3 regions of the Ectobacillus soli genome follow, and region 1 is predicted to be linked to each of the others. Evidence: riboswitches for the same ligand, from Rfam matches in the RefSeq annotation. Region 1 holds a riboswitch; each other region holds the start of a gene.
The links. Region 1 has a riboswitch for S-adenosylmethionine ahead of ACAN53_RS10040 (acyl-CoA dehydrogenase family protein). Riboswitches for the same ligand answer to the same signal wherever they lie in the genome.
Positions count from the first base shown of each region.

Region 1 (5,979 bases):
ATTTCACATTAAATCCATCACATGCACCGCTTAGGAACCATTCTCCCAGTTTATCCGCTACAGCATCACCGGATCCGTATAAGAACAAATGTCCTTGCCCCTTAACAAAGAAGCGACCTAGCTGTTGGATTGTTAAATTTTCTTTTCTGGATAGCTCGGCTAGTAGTTCAAAGCGGCCTTTTTCTCCGTTTACTTGGTCAACATTTTTCAGTTCAGGAAGAAAGGAGTCTGGTGCATATTGAGATAAGTCATGGTCAACATAGCGGGATAACCAGCCAATGCCTAGCTCTGGCAAAATCAATTCTTGAAAATGCTCATATTTTTCCTCTGCTTCTTTTTGCGTCTTTGCTACGATTGGTACGACGCCAGGCATGATTAAAAATTGATCTTTATCTCGGCCAAAGCTTGTTACACGTTGTTTCATATCATCATAAATCACTTTTGCCTTTGCAATGGAATCAGGAGCAATGGTAAAGAATGCATCCGCATGCTTAGCAGCAAATTGCTTTCCATCCTCTGAAGAACTTGCCGTGAAAATCACCGGGTGTCCTTGCGGTGGTCTCGGGATATTAAGCGGACCTCTTACTTTATAGTATTTTCCTTCATGATTGATGGGATGAATTTTACTTCCATCGAGAAAACGGCCTTTTTCGCGATCAAAGAGTAGCGTGTCATCTTCCCAGCTATCCCATAGATCTTTTGCAACCTGGACAAACTCCGCACATTTTTCATAACGAAGCTTGTGGTCCAACTGATGATCAAGACCGAAGTTTGCAGCTTCATGATCGTGGGCCGTTGTCACAACGTTCCAAGCTGCGCGCCCACCGCTCATATGGTCAAGCGTTGCAAATGATCTTGCTACATTAAATGGATGACTGTAGGTTGATGATAAGGTAGAAACTAACCCGATTTTGCTTGTGACAGCGGCAAGTGTAGCCATAATTGTCGTAGCCTCAAAGCGAATTTGCGGTGTAAATTCAATGTCTTCTTCATTGTGAGCAAGTACATCGGCAATGAATAAAATATCAAATTTCCCTTGCTCGGCAAGCTGCGCAATTTCTTTATATAAACTGAAGCTCGTCACTTGTTCTGTTTTTGTATCTGGATAGCGCCATGCTGCTAAATGATGACCCAAATAAGATGTCATAAAAGCACCAAGATGCATTTGCTTTTGCTTCGTCATGTATGATTCCTCCTAGCTAAGCTGAAATTCTTTTTTTGTATTGCGATAACTTGTGATGGCGGAACTTGAAAGTTGTCTTACAACCATATCGTTATGTGGCGGGTTATACAGACCGCATTGCACATCGCGGAAATATCTCTCAAGTGGTAAATCCTTAGATAAGGCATGACCACCTGCTATTTTCATCGTCAAATCTACAATGCGTACTGCGTTATTACAAAGTACATATTTCGTCACCGCTACTTCATTGCTTAATTTGTCACGCCATTTTTCTTCTTGATCCCACTTTTCAGCCAGACCGTACAAGAGCGAACGGGAAGAGGTAAGCAGAATTTCGATTTCTCCTAGCTTTTCCTGAACGTGAGGTGCTTCTAAAATAACTGCACCAAGGCTTGGTGAATAGCGCGAATCCGCATATTCCAAAATAAAATCTCTTGCAGCAGTTGCAATTCCAAGATAGATGGCTGGAATCTGCAACGTATATGCGCTACTTAGCCCATTAAACCGGTTCGGAACGCCCTTTTCTGAATACGCAAGTAACGCTTCATCTGGCACGAATACGTCCTGAAGATCGATATCATGACTACCTGTATTTCTCATACCAAGTGTATTCCACGTCTCAATAACCTTTACCGATTCATTCTTTTCAATTAAAAATTCAGCAACTTTATCTTCTTCTTCGATATAAGCCATTACCGTAAAACGCTTCACAATCGGTGCAAGCGTTGCGAATGCTTTCCGGCCCGTTATGATATAACCGCCTTCTGTTTTCTTCGCGATTGTTGATGGATTCGCGCCGCGTACAATATTTCCCGTCGCCCGTTCTGTTGCATACACATTTAAAAGTGAGCCGTCCTCGACCGCTTCCCTACAAATCCTAGCAAAAACATCCTCTTTCCACGGACGGAAATAACGTAAGCTAAAAAACGTCATCAAATGCCAGCCCGCTGCAAGAGCAGTGCTACCTGAAGCTTTTCCTAGTCGCTCCTGTACAAGCAAGATTTCATAGAGAGAAAGACCTTCTCCGCCATATTCCTTAGGAATGGTAAAATTCAAAAATCCCTCTTTTTGTAAAATTTCAAAATGTTCAAATGGAAATTCGCCCGTTTCATCATATTTAGCAGCCGTTTTCGCGATTTCCTTTGCAATTCGATCGGCATGTTCCACAAGTTTTGCATCGCGATCATTTCGGATTACATATTCACTACTCATCGCATGTTGTCCCCCTTTTATGCACTTCTTACAAATATATAAGTATACATATATAAAAACACTGAATTAAAACAATATATCTCCAGAAGTACGCTAGTCAAACAGAAAAACCTTCTCCAAAAGAAGAAGGTTGTGAGTATACAGCTCTTCTTCTTATCTTCCAAGTTATCATCATAACTTGCAGGAATTAGCACCGTGGTAATAATAAAAAATATTAATACTGGTTGCCGAGGCGTCAAAGGGCCGGTCCCTCAACCTCTCTTGATAAGAAACAAAATATTAAACTAATTTTATTTGATTAATAGGAATTAAATGTATTGTATCATTGTTTTAAAAAGTTCACAATGAATTTTTCGAATATTTCAATTGTTCATGCTTTTTATTTGCTAGAAACAAGCTTTCTTGCTACAGTTAGTGCTTGCTCGATATCTGCAAGAATGTCTTCAATATCCTCTAACCCGACGGAAATTCGAACAAGCTCTGGAAAGACGCCGCTTGAGATTTGCTCTTTGGAAGACAATCTAGCGTGAGATGTGCTTGCTGGATGAATAACCAACGTTTTGGAATCCCCTACGTTGGCAACATGGGACAGAAGTTTAACTGAATTAATAAACGTTTTGGCTGCCTCAAGTCCCCCTTTAATGCCAAAGCTAAAGATGGATCCGGCTCCTTTAGGCAAGTACTGCTTAGCAAGATCATATTGCGAATCACTTGGTAGGCTCGGGTAATTGACCCATTCCACCTGTTCATGTTGCTCTAAAAATTCTGCTACTTGCAAGCTATTAGAGACATGCTGCTTCACGCGGACAGGAAGCGATTCAAGTCCTTGAATAAAGAGCCAACCGTTAAATGGCGACAGGGATGCCCCTAAATCATGCCCAAGCTCAAAGCGTGCCTTTGTAATAAACGCTTTATCTTTTCCCGCTTCCAAAAACGAACGATTTCCAATATTCGGGTTTGGTTCTGTAAACTCAGGAAACGTTCCGTTATCCCACGGGAACGTTCCGGAATCGATAATGGCACCGCCAATGGACGTACCGTGCCCCCCGACAAACTTCGTGATCGAATGCACGACGATATCTGCTCCGTGTTCAAAAGGTCGTGCCAAATATGGCGAGGCAAATGTATTATCCACTACGAGCGGAATATTATGACTATGGGCAATCTCACTTAACTCGCGTATATCGGCAATTTGCAAACTCGGATTTCCGATGGTTTCCGTATATACTGCCTTCGTCTTATCCGTAATCGCATCTTCAATCGCAGCAAGATCTCTTCCATCAACAAACCGAACGTTCACACCAAAACGCTTGAATGTTTTGGCAAATAACACATATGTACCGCCGTACAACGCGCTTGTTGTAACAACTTCATCCCCAGCCTTCGCAAGTGTCAAAATGGCAATCGCAATTGCAGCTTGACCAGATGATACTGCAAACGCACTCGTACCACCTTCTAGTCCAGCAAGTCGTTTTTCTAGCACATCGATTGTCGGATTCGCATTTCGGGAATAAATGTATCCTTCGCCGGATAATTTAAATAAATCTGCCGCGTGGTCGGTATCCTCAAACAAATACGAGGTAGTTTGATAGATCGGCACCGCTCTCGAACGTGTGAACGGATCCACAGGCTGACCGCCGTGTAGGGCGATTGTATCAAAACGATGGGAATTTTTTTGGTTTTCTGTCATAATAAAAATCTCCTTATACCTATTGAATTTTCAAAAAAATCTGATTCATTTTCATATACCCATGTATTCACAGTAGTTTTATTTGTTTTCAATCATACGTTGTTTCTATGGATAAATCAACCATTTTTAAGGTCCAGTTATTGCCTACCAAGAGCAGCGTACATTATGATGAAAATAAACGTATATTGAAAAGGAGTGGATTCGATGAAGATGGAAACAGAGTATTTACGAATTGTGAAAGATAGATTTGCAAGTGTAAAAGAGTTAGGAGATAAGGCAATTGCGCAAGTATCAGAAGAGGATATTCACTGGAGAGCGAATAAGGAATCAAATAGCATTGCTGCGATTGTCAAGCATGTAAGTGGCAATATGATCTCAAGATGGACCGATTTCTTACACGCAGATGGCGAGAAACCAAACCGGAATCGCGAGGAAGAATTTGTCGATACGATCAAATCGAAATCGGAATTGACTACTATTTTAGAAAAAGGGTGGAACACTCTTTTTGAAACATTAAATCATTTAGAAGAAATCGATTTAATGAGGAATGTGACCATTCGCGGTGAAAAACACCCTGTAATAGAAGCGATTGAAATACAAATCGCTCATTACGCTTACCATGTCGGGCAAATCGTTTATATCGGGAAACAAATAAAAGGCGGAGATTGGGATAGCCTGAGTATTCCAAAAGGAAAGTCCGAAGAATATTTACAACAAATGCTTGAGAAACATCAGTCGAAGTAAGCGAAAGGCCGCTGAATGATGCTCAGTGGCCACATTTCGCTTTCTTTAATAATTTCCAATCTCCCCGTCCGGCGTTTGAATAATAACCGGATTCTTCGCAGGATCGAGCCACTGCAAGATCGAAATCACATCATTTTGATCCGTAGCCGTGCAGCCATTCGTGTACATACTAGAGACATGGAAGAAGATTGCGCTTCCTGCTCCGGGGGTTCTGCTTGTATTATAGTTGATTACAAATCCGTAGTTGTAAGCAGGAATATCCATATTTTCGGCACTGCTCCACTGTCCACCTGTTGCACTTCGTGATTGCCATGTGTTATAGAGGGAGCTATTGGAATCATCAACCCAAACGTCATCTGATGTGATTTGACGGAATGGCAATTTTGTACCTGGATTTCCGTAGCGGCCAAATGCAGTGCCAATGGAATACTTTCCTCTTGGCGACTCCACGACATATTCACTCATTTGCGGTGCAAAGCCGTCGCGGCCAATGTGGCCGGAAATATCAAGAAGTGGCTTCCATCCTTTTCCGTCGCGTTCAAATGTACGGATGCGCGCTATATTTGTACCGTAGCCAGATGCCGTAACTAGAATAAGCTGCCCATTGTCACCAATGGTTTGCAATTGATCGGCAATCGTTACGCCGCCAAAACTAATCACTCTGCTATCAAGCCAGCCTGTGCGGCCACCCTGTGCAAATTGATACCAGGTTACCCCGTTATACGTGGCAGAAAGAAGCAACGTTAAATCTTTATTTGCAAAATCACTAGCTGCGCCAACGTAAGAAGCATTCGCCATTCCGTATGGCTTCGACCAAGCTGCATTCCCCGAAGCAGCAGACACATGTGCGACCTGACTCATACTATGAACGTCCGTTGCTGTAGAAATTGCTCTTTCATCAATCCAGCCTTCGTCATGACCATCGACTTGAAAGAAAAGCCAATGTACCCCATTTACGTCTAAGCTCCGAACCACTTGCAGCAGGCGATTTTCATAATTGCTTGCAGAACCAACATAGGATGCTCCTATTTCCCCGTACGGAGCACTCCACACACCATTTCCATTTCCATTGCCAATGAGTACCGATTTATTTTCATTTTGCATATTCGTCACGGAATTAGAAAATACATTGGCATCAACCCAGCCTAAA
Region 1 is NZ_JBGJZM010000001.1:1,957,841-1,963,819, forward strand. It holds gene ACAN53_RS10035 (LLM class flavin-dependent oxidoreductase) at 1-1,183, opposite strand, end outside; gene ACAN53_RS10040 (acyl-CoA dehydrogenase family protein) at 1,196-2,395, opposite strand; SAM riboswitch class I at 2,546-2,666, opposite strand; gene ACAN53_RS10045 (O-acetylhomoserine aminocarboxypropyltransferase/cysteine synthase family protein) at 2,775-4,085, opposite strand; gene ACAN53_RS10050 (DUF1572 family protein) at 4,290-4,829, shown strand; gene ACAN53_RS18090 (GW domain-containing glycosaminoglycan-binding protein) at 4,875-5,690, opposite strand; partial or broken gene ACAN53_RS18095 (GW domain-containing glycosaminoglycan-binding protein) at 5,727-5,979, opposite strand, start outside.

Region 2 (5,979 bases), on a different contig from region 1:
TTCATCCTTTACAATTTATTGTTGAGTAAGGAGTGCGTTATTTTTTTCTTTTATAGAAGTAAAGATTTGGTCTTGGTGTAAAGCTTTTGAAGCAAGTAAGCTGAAAAATTGTGCTGCAGGAACAATGGCCTCTTCGTCAATCGTAAACTTTGGATGATGATGGTTGTATGATTTTCCGGTACCAATGTTAACAAATGTCCCTGGTATCGTTTCTTGATAATAAGCAAAATCCTCACCGCCAAGACTAGGGCCAATAGCTTTTACTTCATAACCTGTTTCATTTGCGATATCGGTCACGAATGGCGTCCATAAGGCATCATTATTGGTTGCTGGTGGACCTGGATGCCAGTGGAATTCTATGTTAACCCCGAGCCCATTTCCTACTCCTTCTAATACTTGCTTCATTTTTTTCGGAATGGCTTTTCTAGTTTCATCTTTTAAGGTACGAACAGTACCTTGCATATAAGCTTTTTCTGGAATGACATTCCATGTATTTCCGCTTGTTAACTCAGTTATGCTTATGAGCGCATGATCCAATGGGTCGGTATTTCGACTAATAATCGTTTGCAGTGCTGTAATCAAATGAGAGGAAGCAACAATTGGGTCAATCCCTTTATCGGGAGCGGCTGCATGTGTTCCTTTGCCAGAAACGAAGACCTCAAATCGGTCAACTGCGGCTGTTAACGGACCAACTCGTGTACCAAACTCTCCTACTTTAAGGTAAGGCGTGTTGTGAAGACCAAAAATAGCTTGTACACCATCGAGTCCGCCGCTTCCTAGGATCTCTTCTGCACCATGCCCAGTTTCTTCTGCAGGTTGGAATATGATTCGAACAGTGCCAGGAAGTGAATGTTCTTGTTGCTTTAATAAGTATGCAGCACCTAAAATGACAGATGTATGAAAATCATGACCACAAGCATGCATGATTTCCGACTTGGAAGAAATATAGGGTAGATCCGTTTCTTCGTGAATTGGCAATGCATCAATATCTGCGCGAATCGCTATCACAGGTCCTTCTGGATTACCAGATACTTCGGCGATAAGCCCTGTTTTGAGAGGAACATCTAATACGCGTATCCCAACATCAAGCAATCGCTGTTTTAATAAAGCAGTAGTTTTCACTTCTTGATTAGATAGTTCAGGAAATTGGTGAAGATGTCTACGAACAGCAATTAGTTCATTTTCTAAATGACCAATGATATGTAACAGTTTTTCTTGCGGCATGTCGATTCTCCCTTCTTCATTCAGTAGCTTATTGATTATTACTCATGATGTACCATGTTAAAATCTAATGTATATCTTTCTTTGCTATCTTTATCGACGTCGTATTTTTCTAGATAGTATGTTTCCAAGTGATTGAAACCCTTGGACTAGTACGATTAGGATGATAACCGTAATAATCATAACCACTGTGTCAAATCGTTGATATCCATACGTAATTGCTAAATCCCCAATTCCGCCGCCTCCGACTGCACCAGCCATAGCGGATGCGCCGATCAGACCGATGGTAGCAATCGTAAGGCTCAAAATAATCGATCCTAATGCTTCTGGTACAAGAAAGCGGAAGATAATTTGCCAAGGCGTTGCTCCCATTGCTTTTCCTGCTTCGATTACACCCGGATCGACCTCAAGGAGAGAATTCTCGATGAGACGAGCAATGTAAGGAGCTGCGAAAAAGATCAGCGGTACAATCGCAGCTGCTGTTCCAATCGATGTTCCAACAAGTAAGCGGGTGAGCGGAATGATAGCGACCATTAGGATGATAAATGGAAGCGAACGAAAAATATTAATAATGGTATTTAATATGGTGAATAATGGCGCATTCTCCATGAGATGCCCTTTGCGCATAATGACTAATAGTACCCCTAATGGAAGGCCGATAAGAGTAGAGAAGAGAAGTGAAATGCTGACCATTTGTAATGTTTGAATGAGCGATTCAATGATTTCTTGCGTACTAACTTGCACTTGGCAAAACCTCCTTGATAAGAATATTGGATAGATGAATAGACTGAAGCGCCTCGCCCACTTGTTTTGTATTTCCGATAAATTCAACAATTAAGTTTCCAAAGGCATTCCCTTGTAGCTCGGTAATTTGACCGAATAGAATATTGATATCTATATCGAATTTCTTCGCAATGGTTGAGATAAGAGGATGGCCGGCTGATTCACCAACAAAAACGATACGGTAAATCTTTCTACTTCCATTATTTTTCGCAATTACGTTTAGAATCGATTCTGGTATTTTATCGTGCATAACAGTGCTGACAAAGTTTTTTGCCGTATTCGTAGATGGATTAGAGAACACTTCGAAAACAGAACCCTCTTCAATGATTTTTCCATCCTCCAGAACAGCTACCCGGTCGCAAATATCACGAATGACATTCATTTCATGCGTAATTAATAAAATCGTAATGCCATACGTTTTGTTTACTTCTTTTAATAAATCTAAAATCGAGCTAGTTGTTTGTGGGTCTAAGGCTGAAGTTGCTTCGTCGCATAATAAAATTTTCGGATTAGTTGTTAACGCTCGTGCAATACCAATTCGCTGCTTTTGTCCACCTGAAAGCTGATCTGGATACTTGTTAGCTTTATCTTTTAAACCAACAAATTCAAGTAGCGCCATTACGCGTTCTTTTATTTCAGCCTTTGGTACCTTTGCTAAAATAAGCGGCATAGCGACGTTTGTAAAAACGGTTTTTGAATTAAGTAAGTTGAAGTGCTGAAAGACCATACCGATATTGCGCCTTACTTCACGAATTTGTTTTTCTGAAAGGGTAGTTAAGTCGTGATTGTCAACGAGTATGCGCCCGGAAGAGGGGACTTCGAGAAAGTTAACACAACGTATAAGTGAACTTTTCCCTGCACCGCTTAATCCAATCACACCGTAAATTTCGCCTTCCTTCACTTCAAGATTAATGCCATTTAGTGCTGTAATTTTACTTTGTCCGTTGTCGTACACTTTCGTAACTTCTTCAAATGTAATCAATGATCTCACTCCTTTAAATAAGTGCACTCCATAATTTTTATAAAAACTATGGATTTACTATGAATTATGGATATAGATTCTTATTTTTCTGTAGATAGACCTATTTGAGAAAAATAAAAAAGCCTCTTACATATAACAAGAAGGCGTTAGATAAATTTATCTCTTATCTTTCAAGCGCCGTAGCTTGTTGGAATTGGCACAGTTCTCGTTCCGTAAAGGAAAACAAGTCTGCTGCCGAGAGTTCATCGGGCCAAATCCCTCCCTCTCTCGAAATAAGAAAACATATATTGGATTTTAATGAAAATTTAATATACTTAGAATACATAGAATAATAAGGTTCGTCAATAGTCAATCCACAAAAGGTAAAATGAAAAAATAATTGACAATTAGTATATAAAGGAAATATAGTAAATGAAACACTTAATTCATAGTAATTTTATGTTATTACATAGAATTATATTCTTATCAAGAGAGGTTGAGGGACTGGCCCAATGACACCTCGGCAACAGGCTTTATAGGTACTGTGCCAATTCCAGCGAACATGAACTGTTCGAAAGATAAGAGATCCGATGCTTGTTTATGTGACTCTTCTTATCAAAAAGAAGGGTCTTTTTACATTTTATAAAAAATGGGGGATGTATAATGAGAAAATTTGGTATTATATTATCTGTTTTGGTACTTGTATTTGTTATTTCTGGATGCGGGAAGAGTGTTTCGAGCGAAAACAAAGTGATTAAGGTTGGCATTCGAAGTTCCGAAATCAAAACATGGAATTACATCGCAGACCTTGCGAAAAAGGAAGGCTTAACTGTAGAAATTGTAAATTTCAATTCAACCATTGATCCCAATACTCCGCTTAATGATGGAGAAATTGATGTAAATGCGTTCCAGCATATTTCCTATTTGGATCAGTTTAATGCTAAACATAATACAAAAATTGTCCCAATCGGTACCACAATTATAGCTCCATTAGGAATTTATTCGAGTAAGTATAAGAGTTTGAAAGATATACCAGATGGATCAAAAATTGCGATTCCGAATGATCAATCGAACTGGGGCCGCTCCCTGTTACTGTTACAAGAAGCAGGACTCATTAAAGTCGTGGATAATTTTAACGGAGATGGCGGGGCTGACAAAATTAAAGAAAATCCAAAAAAATTAGATATTGTTCCAGTCGATGGTGCAACTACACCGAGAGTCATGCAAGATGTTGCTGCATCCGTTATAAATAATGGAACGGCACTTACAGCTGGCTTAAAGTTAAAGGATTCTTTATTCCACGAAAGTAAAACGGCAAAGCCATACATTAATATTATTGCTGCACGTGAGAAGGATAAGGACCGTCCCGAGTTAAAGAAACTGGTTAGTATTTATCAATCTAAAGAAGTCACTGACTTTATTGATAAAACATACGAAGGGAATTACATTCCTACTTTTATTTCGTTAGAAGAGTTAGCTAAATACAAGGAGACATTTAAAAATAATAAATAATTATGATGGAGGAGGAGTCCTGATATGGGGAAAAGACAAATGAAATTTTCTGCTTATCTTGTTGGAACTGGGATTCATGTAGGCTCATGGCGACATCCTGATGCAAAGCCAGATGCCAGTATTGACATTGATTTTTACCGCCATTTAGCACAGATTGCGGAAAGAGGAAAATTCGATATTGCGTTTATTGCGGATAGTTTAGCTATTAATGAGGATTCGCATCCGAACATTCTCAATCGTTTTGATCCCACCATTTTAATTAGCGCACTTGCTGGTGCAACGTCCAAGATTGGTCTTGTGGCAACGGCCTCGACTACTTACAACGAACCATTCAATTTGGCGAGACAATTTATGTCCATTGACCATGTTAGCCATGGAAGAGTGGGATGGAATGTCGTGACAACGGGCGATGCAACTGGGCTAACATCCCAAAACTTTGGTCGCGACGAGCACGTGGAACACAATAAACGTTATGAACGAGCAGAGGAATTTCTTGATGTGGTGCAAGGGTTATGGGATTCCTGGGAAGATGATGCCTTCGTTTTTAATAAAGAGACCGGTCAATTTTTTCATTCGAATAAAGTCCATCCTTTGTATTATAAAGGAAAGTTCTTTTCAGTTAGAGGTCCATTAAATATTGCCCGTTCCAAGCAAGGACAACCGGTTATTGTAGAAGCAGGTGCATCGGAGCCTGGGCAACGATTAGCAGCACGAACGGCAGAGGTAGTCTTTTCCCATGTGAAAGATTTTGATAAAGCAAGGTCTTTCTACAAGAGTCTAAAGGGAAAACTAGCTGACTATGGCCGCGTTGAAGACGAGTTACACATTCTTCAAGGCATTTCGCCCATAATTGGCGATACGGAAGAAGAAGCAGAGGAAAAATATCAGCAACTACAAGATTTACTTATACCGGAACAAGGCTTGCGCTTCTTGTCAGGGTATTTAGGGAAAGTTGATTTTAGTCAATATACGCTTGATACACTAGCAAGAGAGGTTCATTTCCCTCATGAGAATGGTATACAAAGCCATTTTGAAAGAATGCTTTCGGTAATTGATAAAGAAAATCCTACCCTTAGAGAGCTTTACAACTTGTTGGAAGGAAGTGCAAGACGAGATTGGGTAGGAACGCCTGAACAAATCGCGGATCAATTGGAAAAGTGGTTTTTGGAGGGAGCTGCAGATGGGTTTATGCTGATTGCTCCACTTCTTCCACAAGGTCTGGAAGATTTTGTGGATAAGGTTGTGCCAATTCTGCAAGAACGGGGACTTTTCCGACACGATTATGAAGGAAGCACATTACGTGAACATTTAGGATTAAAGAAACCAAGTAATCGGTTCGCAATAAATTCAATGAGGTAGATAAGATGACTCCGATTATTTACGAGAACACTGAAAAAGATATCACTCTCTTACATACTAGTATTCGTCTCTATGAAAAGAGGGCACTGAATGAATTTTTCAGTACCCTCATTATAATATACCGAGGTCATCTCTTAGGCCCA
Region 2 is NZ_JBGJZM010000005.1:28,452-34,430, reverse strand. It holds gene ACAN53_RS16675 (amidohydrolase) at 16-1,224, opposite strand; gene ACAN53_RS16670 (methionine ABC transporter permease) at 1,315-1,965, opposite strand; gene ACAN53_RS16665 (methionine ABC transporter ATP-binding protein) at 1,955-2,986, opposite strand; SAM riboswitch class I at 3,147-3,265, opposite strand; SAM riboswitch class I at 3,446-3,550, shown strand; gene ACAN53_RS16660 (MetQ/NlpA family ABC transporter substrate-binding protein) at 3,629-4,477, shown strand; gene ACAN53_RS16655 (LLM class flavin-dependent oxidoreductase) at 4,502-5,836, shown strand.
Region 2: linked by a shared signal. The riboswitch ahead of ACAN53_RS16665 (methionine ABC transporter ATP-binding protein) and the one ahead of ACAN53_RS10040 (acyl-CoA dehydrogenase family protein) in region 1 are both predicted to bind S-adenosylmethionine.

Region 3 (5,979 bases), 990 kb from region 1:
TTCCGGTTGCTCTTCTTCTAGTAAAACAAATAGTTCTGAAACAGCCGGCACATCGGCTTCTAAAGACAACGGTACCGTCACATTAACTATCGGTGGTTATTCTACAATCAAGGATGAATTTGAAGCGATATTTCCTTTGTTTCAAAAGGAATGGAAGAATAAGACTGGTCAAACTGTGGAATTCAAAGAGTCCTATCAAGCATCTGGAGCGCAGGCTCAGAACATTACAAATGGCTTTGAGGCAGATATCGCCGCTCTTTCACTTGAAGGAGATATCGACAAGATTGTAAAGGCAGGATTGATTACTCACGATTGGAAAAGTGCACCACATAGTGGCATTATTACCAAGTCAATCGCAGCATTCGGAGTACGTGAGGGGAATCCAAAGGGCATTAAGGATTGGTCGGACTTAACGAATCCAGGCGTTCAAGTTTTAGTTCCTAACCCGAAAACTTCTGGTGGCGCCAAATGGGATGTAAATGCCATTTATGGAGCAGGGTTAAAAATATCGGAAGAAAAAACAGGGAAACAAGATCCTGCTGAGGCCAAGGTATTACTTAGTAAAGTATATAAAAATGTAAAATCACTGGATAAAAGTGGCGAGGAATCAATGTCTACATTTGATAAAGGAGTTGGCGACGTCATCATTACTTATGAAAATGAACTGATTGACCGCATCAAAAAGGGAAATAAGTATGAGGAAATCGTGCCTCAATATACGACCTCAATTGAAAATCCAGCTTCTATTGTCGATAAGTATGTTGATAAGCACGGTACCCGAAAAGTTGCTGAAGCATTTTTGGAATTTCTGTGGACACCGGATGCACAAAAGATATTTGTCCAAAGCGGGTTCCGCTCAGTTGATCCAGACGTGGCTAAAGCCAATGCCAACACATACAAACAACCTGCAGGATTATTCGATACTAATTATCTGGGCGGCTGGAGTAAAGTTGGGAAAGACCTTTATGGCGATGGTGGTATTTGGGATCAAGTTGTTGCCGGGAAGTAATGATTACGTTCATAATTCGAATTTCAAAGGGGTTTGCGTTTTTTGTAGGTTATGAATACAAGGAATGTAACGAAGTAAAGAAGTACTGATTTCAGTACTTCTTAATCCCCTTCTTGTTCAGAAAGAGTTTTCCATCCAATTGCAGTAACGTCGTGTTCCAGACTTAACTTACCAACAATTTGTTCTATTAAAAGAGCTTTCGATTTATCACTATGAAGCAATGCTCTTACGGATACTTTGCTTCCGCTTTCGATTTCTTCACTGTACATTTCTTGTAACGCAAGTCCCTCTGATAGTATCATCCGAGACAGTGCCTCTCGAATGCTTGCTTCATGTTCATCTAAGCAGGATATTGTAATTTCATAGAATAGGTTTTCTTGTGAAAGAGCTTTCGATTTTTTATTCATAAATAACGCAACTGGACGGAGGAGGATATTTGCTAACACGACACCTATAGCTCCTATAATACTTACTTTTATAAAACCTGCTCCAACTAACGTTCCTACGGCCGCAGAACACCATAATGTAGCAGCTGTATTTAATCCACGTACAGTAAACCCTTCTCGCATAATAACACCTGCGCCTAAAAAACCGATGCCGCTAACCACTTGGGCGGCAATTCGAGTTTGACTGTTATCTCCTGGTGTCAAAACAGATAAAATGACGAATAAACATGCTCCCAGTGAAACAAGAGCATTTGTACGTATGCCGGCCATACGGTGTCGCCACTGACGTTCTGTACCAATACATGCACCAGTGAGTATAGCTATAAAGAGCCGAATTACCATGTCTTGCCATGGCATATGTATCATCTCCATACTATATTTGTATTATATAAGGAAGATAACATGATTTCTAATCAATACCCGTATTATGAAGGAATCAGTTAGGAAGCGTCAACTGTTTTCAATATTTTACCGGATATATCAAGCAAGAATGAATAATAAATATACTTGTATAATAGGGGGCTTTAATTGACGAATATGTTGAATAGGTATATTATTAAGAGCAAATCGATAGAAAGTGTATCGTACATACAATTTTCAAATATTGAATATGAAATTCTTATCTAGAGAGGTGGAGGGATAGGCCCTGCGAAACCTCAGCAACCCCTAGTACGTATAGGAAGGTGCTAATTCCAACAGAGTAACTTTTGTTTGCTCTGAAAGATAAGAGGTCGAAAATGTTAGCTCGTGGCCTCTTATAAAAGAGGCCACTTTTTATTTTTTACATGTCATTCGTATACCTATAACAGATTAATAGGAGGGAGTTGTTCAATATGGAAAAAGAGACGTTGATGAAGTCACCAGATATTTACGGTAAAATTGTAGCACATTCGAAATTACTAGGATTTCATCAGTCATGTGATACGAAAACAGGATTTTTATTAAAAGGGCTAGCAGCATCAAAAGCACACGGAACATTTTTAGAGCTTGGGACAGGAGCTGGTGCATCTGCAGCTTGGATTGTTGACGGAATGGACCAAGAGAGTACACTTATTTCAGTGGATATTGATCCTGCGCTTCAAAAAATAGCACACACGTATTTAGGAGACGATAAACGCGTTACATTTCGTTGTGAAGATGCAGCTGTCTTTATTCGAAATATGGAGGAGACGTTTGATTTTATTTTTGCAGATACATGGCCAGGAAAATTTGAACTTTTGGATAAGACGTTAGATCATTTAAATGTAGGTGGATTTTACGTCATTCATGATTTACTTCCTGATATGAGCGTGCCCGAGGAGTACCGTGTGAAAGCACCAAAGCTCATACATAAGTTACGTGAAAGAAGTGATTTAGTCATAACAGAAGTAGATTGGGGTACTGGTATTCTTTTAGCGATAAAGACAACTGAATAGATTGTTCTTTGAACAAAAATAGGCGATGCATTCCCCTTCCAAATCTCCGATTTGGTGGGGTTTAGTCGCCCTCTTATCAACTCTTTTCTTTTTTTCCTTGTCCTCGATGTATTTCTTTATGACATCAATGGTTGCCCCGCCTGTCGATAACACCATGTAACTTTGACTCCAAAAATAAGGTTTCCAGTAAAATTTCTGCAAGTGTTCAGCAAACTCCTTACGGATTAAACGTGAAGTGCCGGTTTTATAGCTATTAATCATTTTAGATAATTGGATTTGAGGGGGAGCATCAAATGATAAATGGATATGGTCGGCTTCTCCATTCATCTCAATCTTATATCATCAACGATACTTGTCACCAAATCATTCAATTTGCCAAAGAGCATAACGCTGATGTTATTGTGTTGGAGTACCTTAAAAAAATGAGAATCCCGAAGGGATTCTATGGAGCCAAGCGTTTACGATTTACATTACGTTACTGGCGCAAAACTGCTATCCAAAACAAGGTAACTGAAATGGCACACTATGTTGGTCTCCGTATTTCCCATATTGTCGCCCGCAATACAAGTGCTTTGGCTTTTGATGGAAGTGGATTTGTCACCCGTAACCCGAAGAAGGATATGGCTACTTTTACAACAGGCAAAGTGTATCATGCTGACCTATCTGCTTCTTACAACATTGGAGCAAGATACTTTATTCGAGAACTCCTTAAACCCTTTTCAGAAATGGAGAGGTTGTCCGTTCAGGCAAAAGTTCCTGAATTGGCAAAAAGAACAAATCAGACCTTATCTTCACTCATTAGTCTTTACTTGGCATTAGAGCCAACAGCGTTGACTCACAGCGAGGTTTAGATCGTATCTAAGATAAGAGAAGCACCTTCCAAGTGCAGTAACATTTGGTGGGTGAGGTTCACTATGTAATGCATCTAACTTAATGTTATTTACACGAACAAAAGGCTGGAAATAAAATAATCCCTCCATATATAGAAGGGATTATTTTATTAAGATTGTTTTATAGATTTCCGATAACGGTATTGTAACCATTGATATCGAATAAAGCAACCAATACAAAAACCAAGAATTGCTACAAATGCAGCAATAGCAACCATTATTGTAAAGATATATGCTACAAGCGTCCAGTTTGCAAGATAACTAATTAGTCCACCAGCTAAGCATGCAATTGCAATAATTTGATTGAATTGTTGTTGATCCCAATCTTCAAGAGCATATTCGGACGGTTTTTTTCTTAAAAATAATTTTGCCAAACGCATTACCGGATTAAACTGAAAGAATAGACCCATAAGACCTGCAACTAACGGGAATGCCAGCAACCATGCTTCACCAGAAATCCATGTCGCTACTACGCTTATTACGATAAACCATTGATTCGTTCTAACTAGAGGACGAGGAATAGACCGAACTGTTTGTGACATTTTATTCATACCTTTCATATAGGGAATATATGAATTTTACATCTTTTTTTATGATTTGTGAAGTGTTTTGTTTTTTTGTATGTCGGATTTTATAAATCAAATTCTATCCTGTTTCATGATGAGTGAAAATCGTTACTTTTGCTTAATCCCAGTAGCGCTTTTTCTGCTAAAGTTGCGAAATAATGGGCAGTGATAGATAGAGCACGTTCATCTAAAGTGAAAGAGGGATGATGCCATTCTTCGGTACCAGACGTCCCCATAAAAACGAAAAAGCCTGGAACCTCCCTTTGGTAGTAGGCAAAGTCTTCTCCTGCCATTGAGGGCTGCGGATCTACAATAGAAAGTCCATTTAAAGTTGCTGCATTTTGGCATAATTCCGTAAGTAGAGAATCATTTTGAATAGACGGCGGTCCTGGATACCAATGTAATGATGCTATCCCTCCCAAGGCAGATGCAACTCCCTGTATAATTTGACGAATTTTCTCAGGAATGGTGTTGCGTACATCGTCTTGAAAGGTTCGAACAGTACCTTCTAATGTAACAGTTCCGGGAATTACATTCCATGTGTTTCTTGCATGGAGGTTTGTTACACTTATTACTGCACTATGAAGGGGATTTATACTTCGACTGACGATGGATTGCAAAGCTAAAATGATGTGAGATGCTGTCACAATTGGATCGATTCCTCTATGCGGAGCAGCTGCATGAGTTCCTTTTCCATCAATTTGAATTTCAAATCGGTCTACACTGGCCATTAGCGGTCCTTCTGTAATCCCAATTGTACCTACAGAGAGATCTGGCTTGTTATGCAAACCAAAAATAGCAGTTACATCGTTTAGTAGTCCTGCCTTTATGACATCTTTAGCCCCACTGCTATTTTCTTCTGCAGCTTGGAAGATGAATCGTACGGTACCTTTAAGATGCGTTTCTTTCTGCTTTAATAAATAAGCAGCACCTAGGATGGAAGCGGTATGAAAATCATGACCGCAGGCGTGCATTTTACCAAGGTTTTTTGAAGCGTAAGGGAGATTTGTTTCTTCAGTAATCGGCAATGCATCAATATCTGCACGAAGAGCAATAACTGGTCCGTTTCCCTTGATTTCTGCTATAACACCTGTCTCGAGCGAAGATGGCAATATAGATATATCTGCATCTTCTAGTAGTTCTCTAATGTATACTGACGTTTGAAATTCTTGCCGCGATAGTTCAGGGTATTCATGTAAATGTCGTCGGATTTCCACTAGTTTATTTTGCAAATGAGGAACCATGGTTTGAAAATTCGTTTTAGTCATATATAATCCGTCCTTTCACTTTGGATAATCCTCACATAACTATTAAACCATTTGTACGAGAATTTATTTCCTTATAAAAATAAGGCACCTATCCATTTTGTAAGTCGGTAGGTGCCTTTGGTAATCCAATCAGCATTTATAAAAGTATATACATAATAAACTCATAATTCTTATAAGTCAAGATGGATTTATACTTATATAGTATTCTAATAGAAAAAATGAGTGATATGGAAAATAGCATTGACAACTTATCTAAATCAATTTATATTGTATTCAATGATTAAAACCAATTAAATTGATAGGTAATATATATTATGATTTAAATCACAGTTTACATTTTTAATATAAAGCTAGATTTCGCGTAACTCGAAACATACAGAATGCT
Region 3 is NZ_JBGJZM010000001.1:965,136-971,114, forward strand. It holds gene ACAN53_RS05050 (sulfate ABC transporter substrate-binding protein) at 1-1,009, shown strand, start outside; gene ACAN53_RS05055 (MgtC/SapB family protein) at 1,111-1,812, opposite strand; SAM riboswitch class I at 2,072-2,185, shown strand; gene ACAN53_RS05060 (O-methyltransferase) at 2,289-2,870, shown strand; gene tnpA (IS200/IS605 family transposase) at 2,847-3,197, opposite strand; gene ACAN53_RS05070 (hypothetical protein) at 3,164-3,721, shown strand; gene ACAN53_RS05075 (DUF4395 domain-containing protein) at 3,871-4,302, opposite strand; gene ACAN53_RS05080 (M20 peptidase aminoacylase family protein) at 4,416-5,594, opposite strand.
Region 3: linked by a shared signal. The riboswitch ahead of ACAN53_RS05060 (O-methyltransferase) and the one ahead of ACAN53_RS10040 (acyl-CoA dehydrogenase family protein) in region 1 are both predicted to bind S-adenosylmethionine.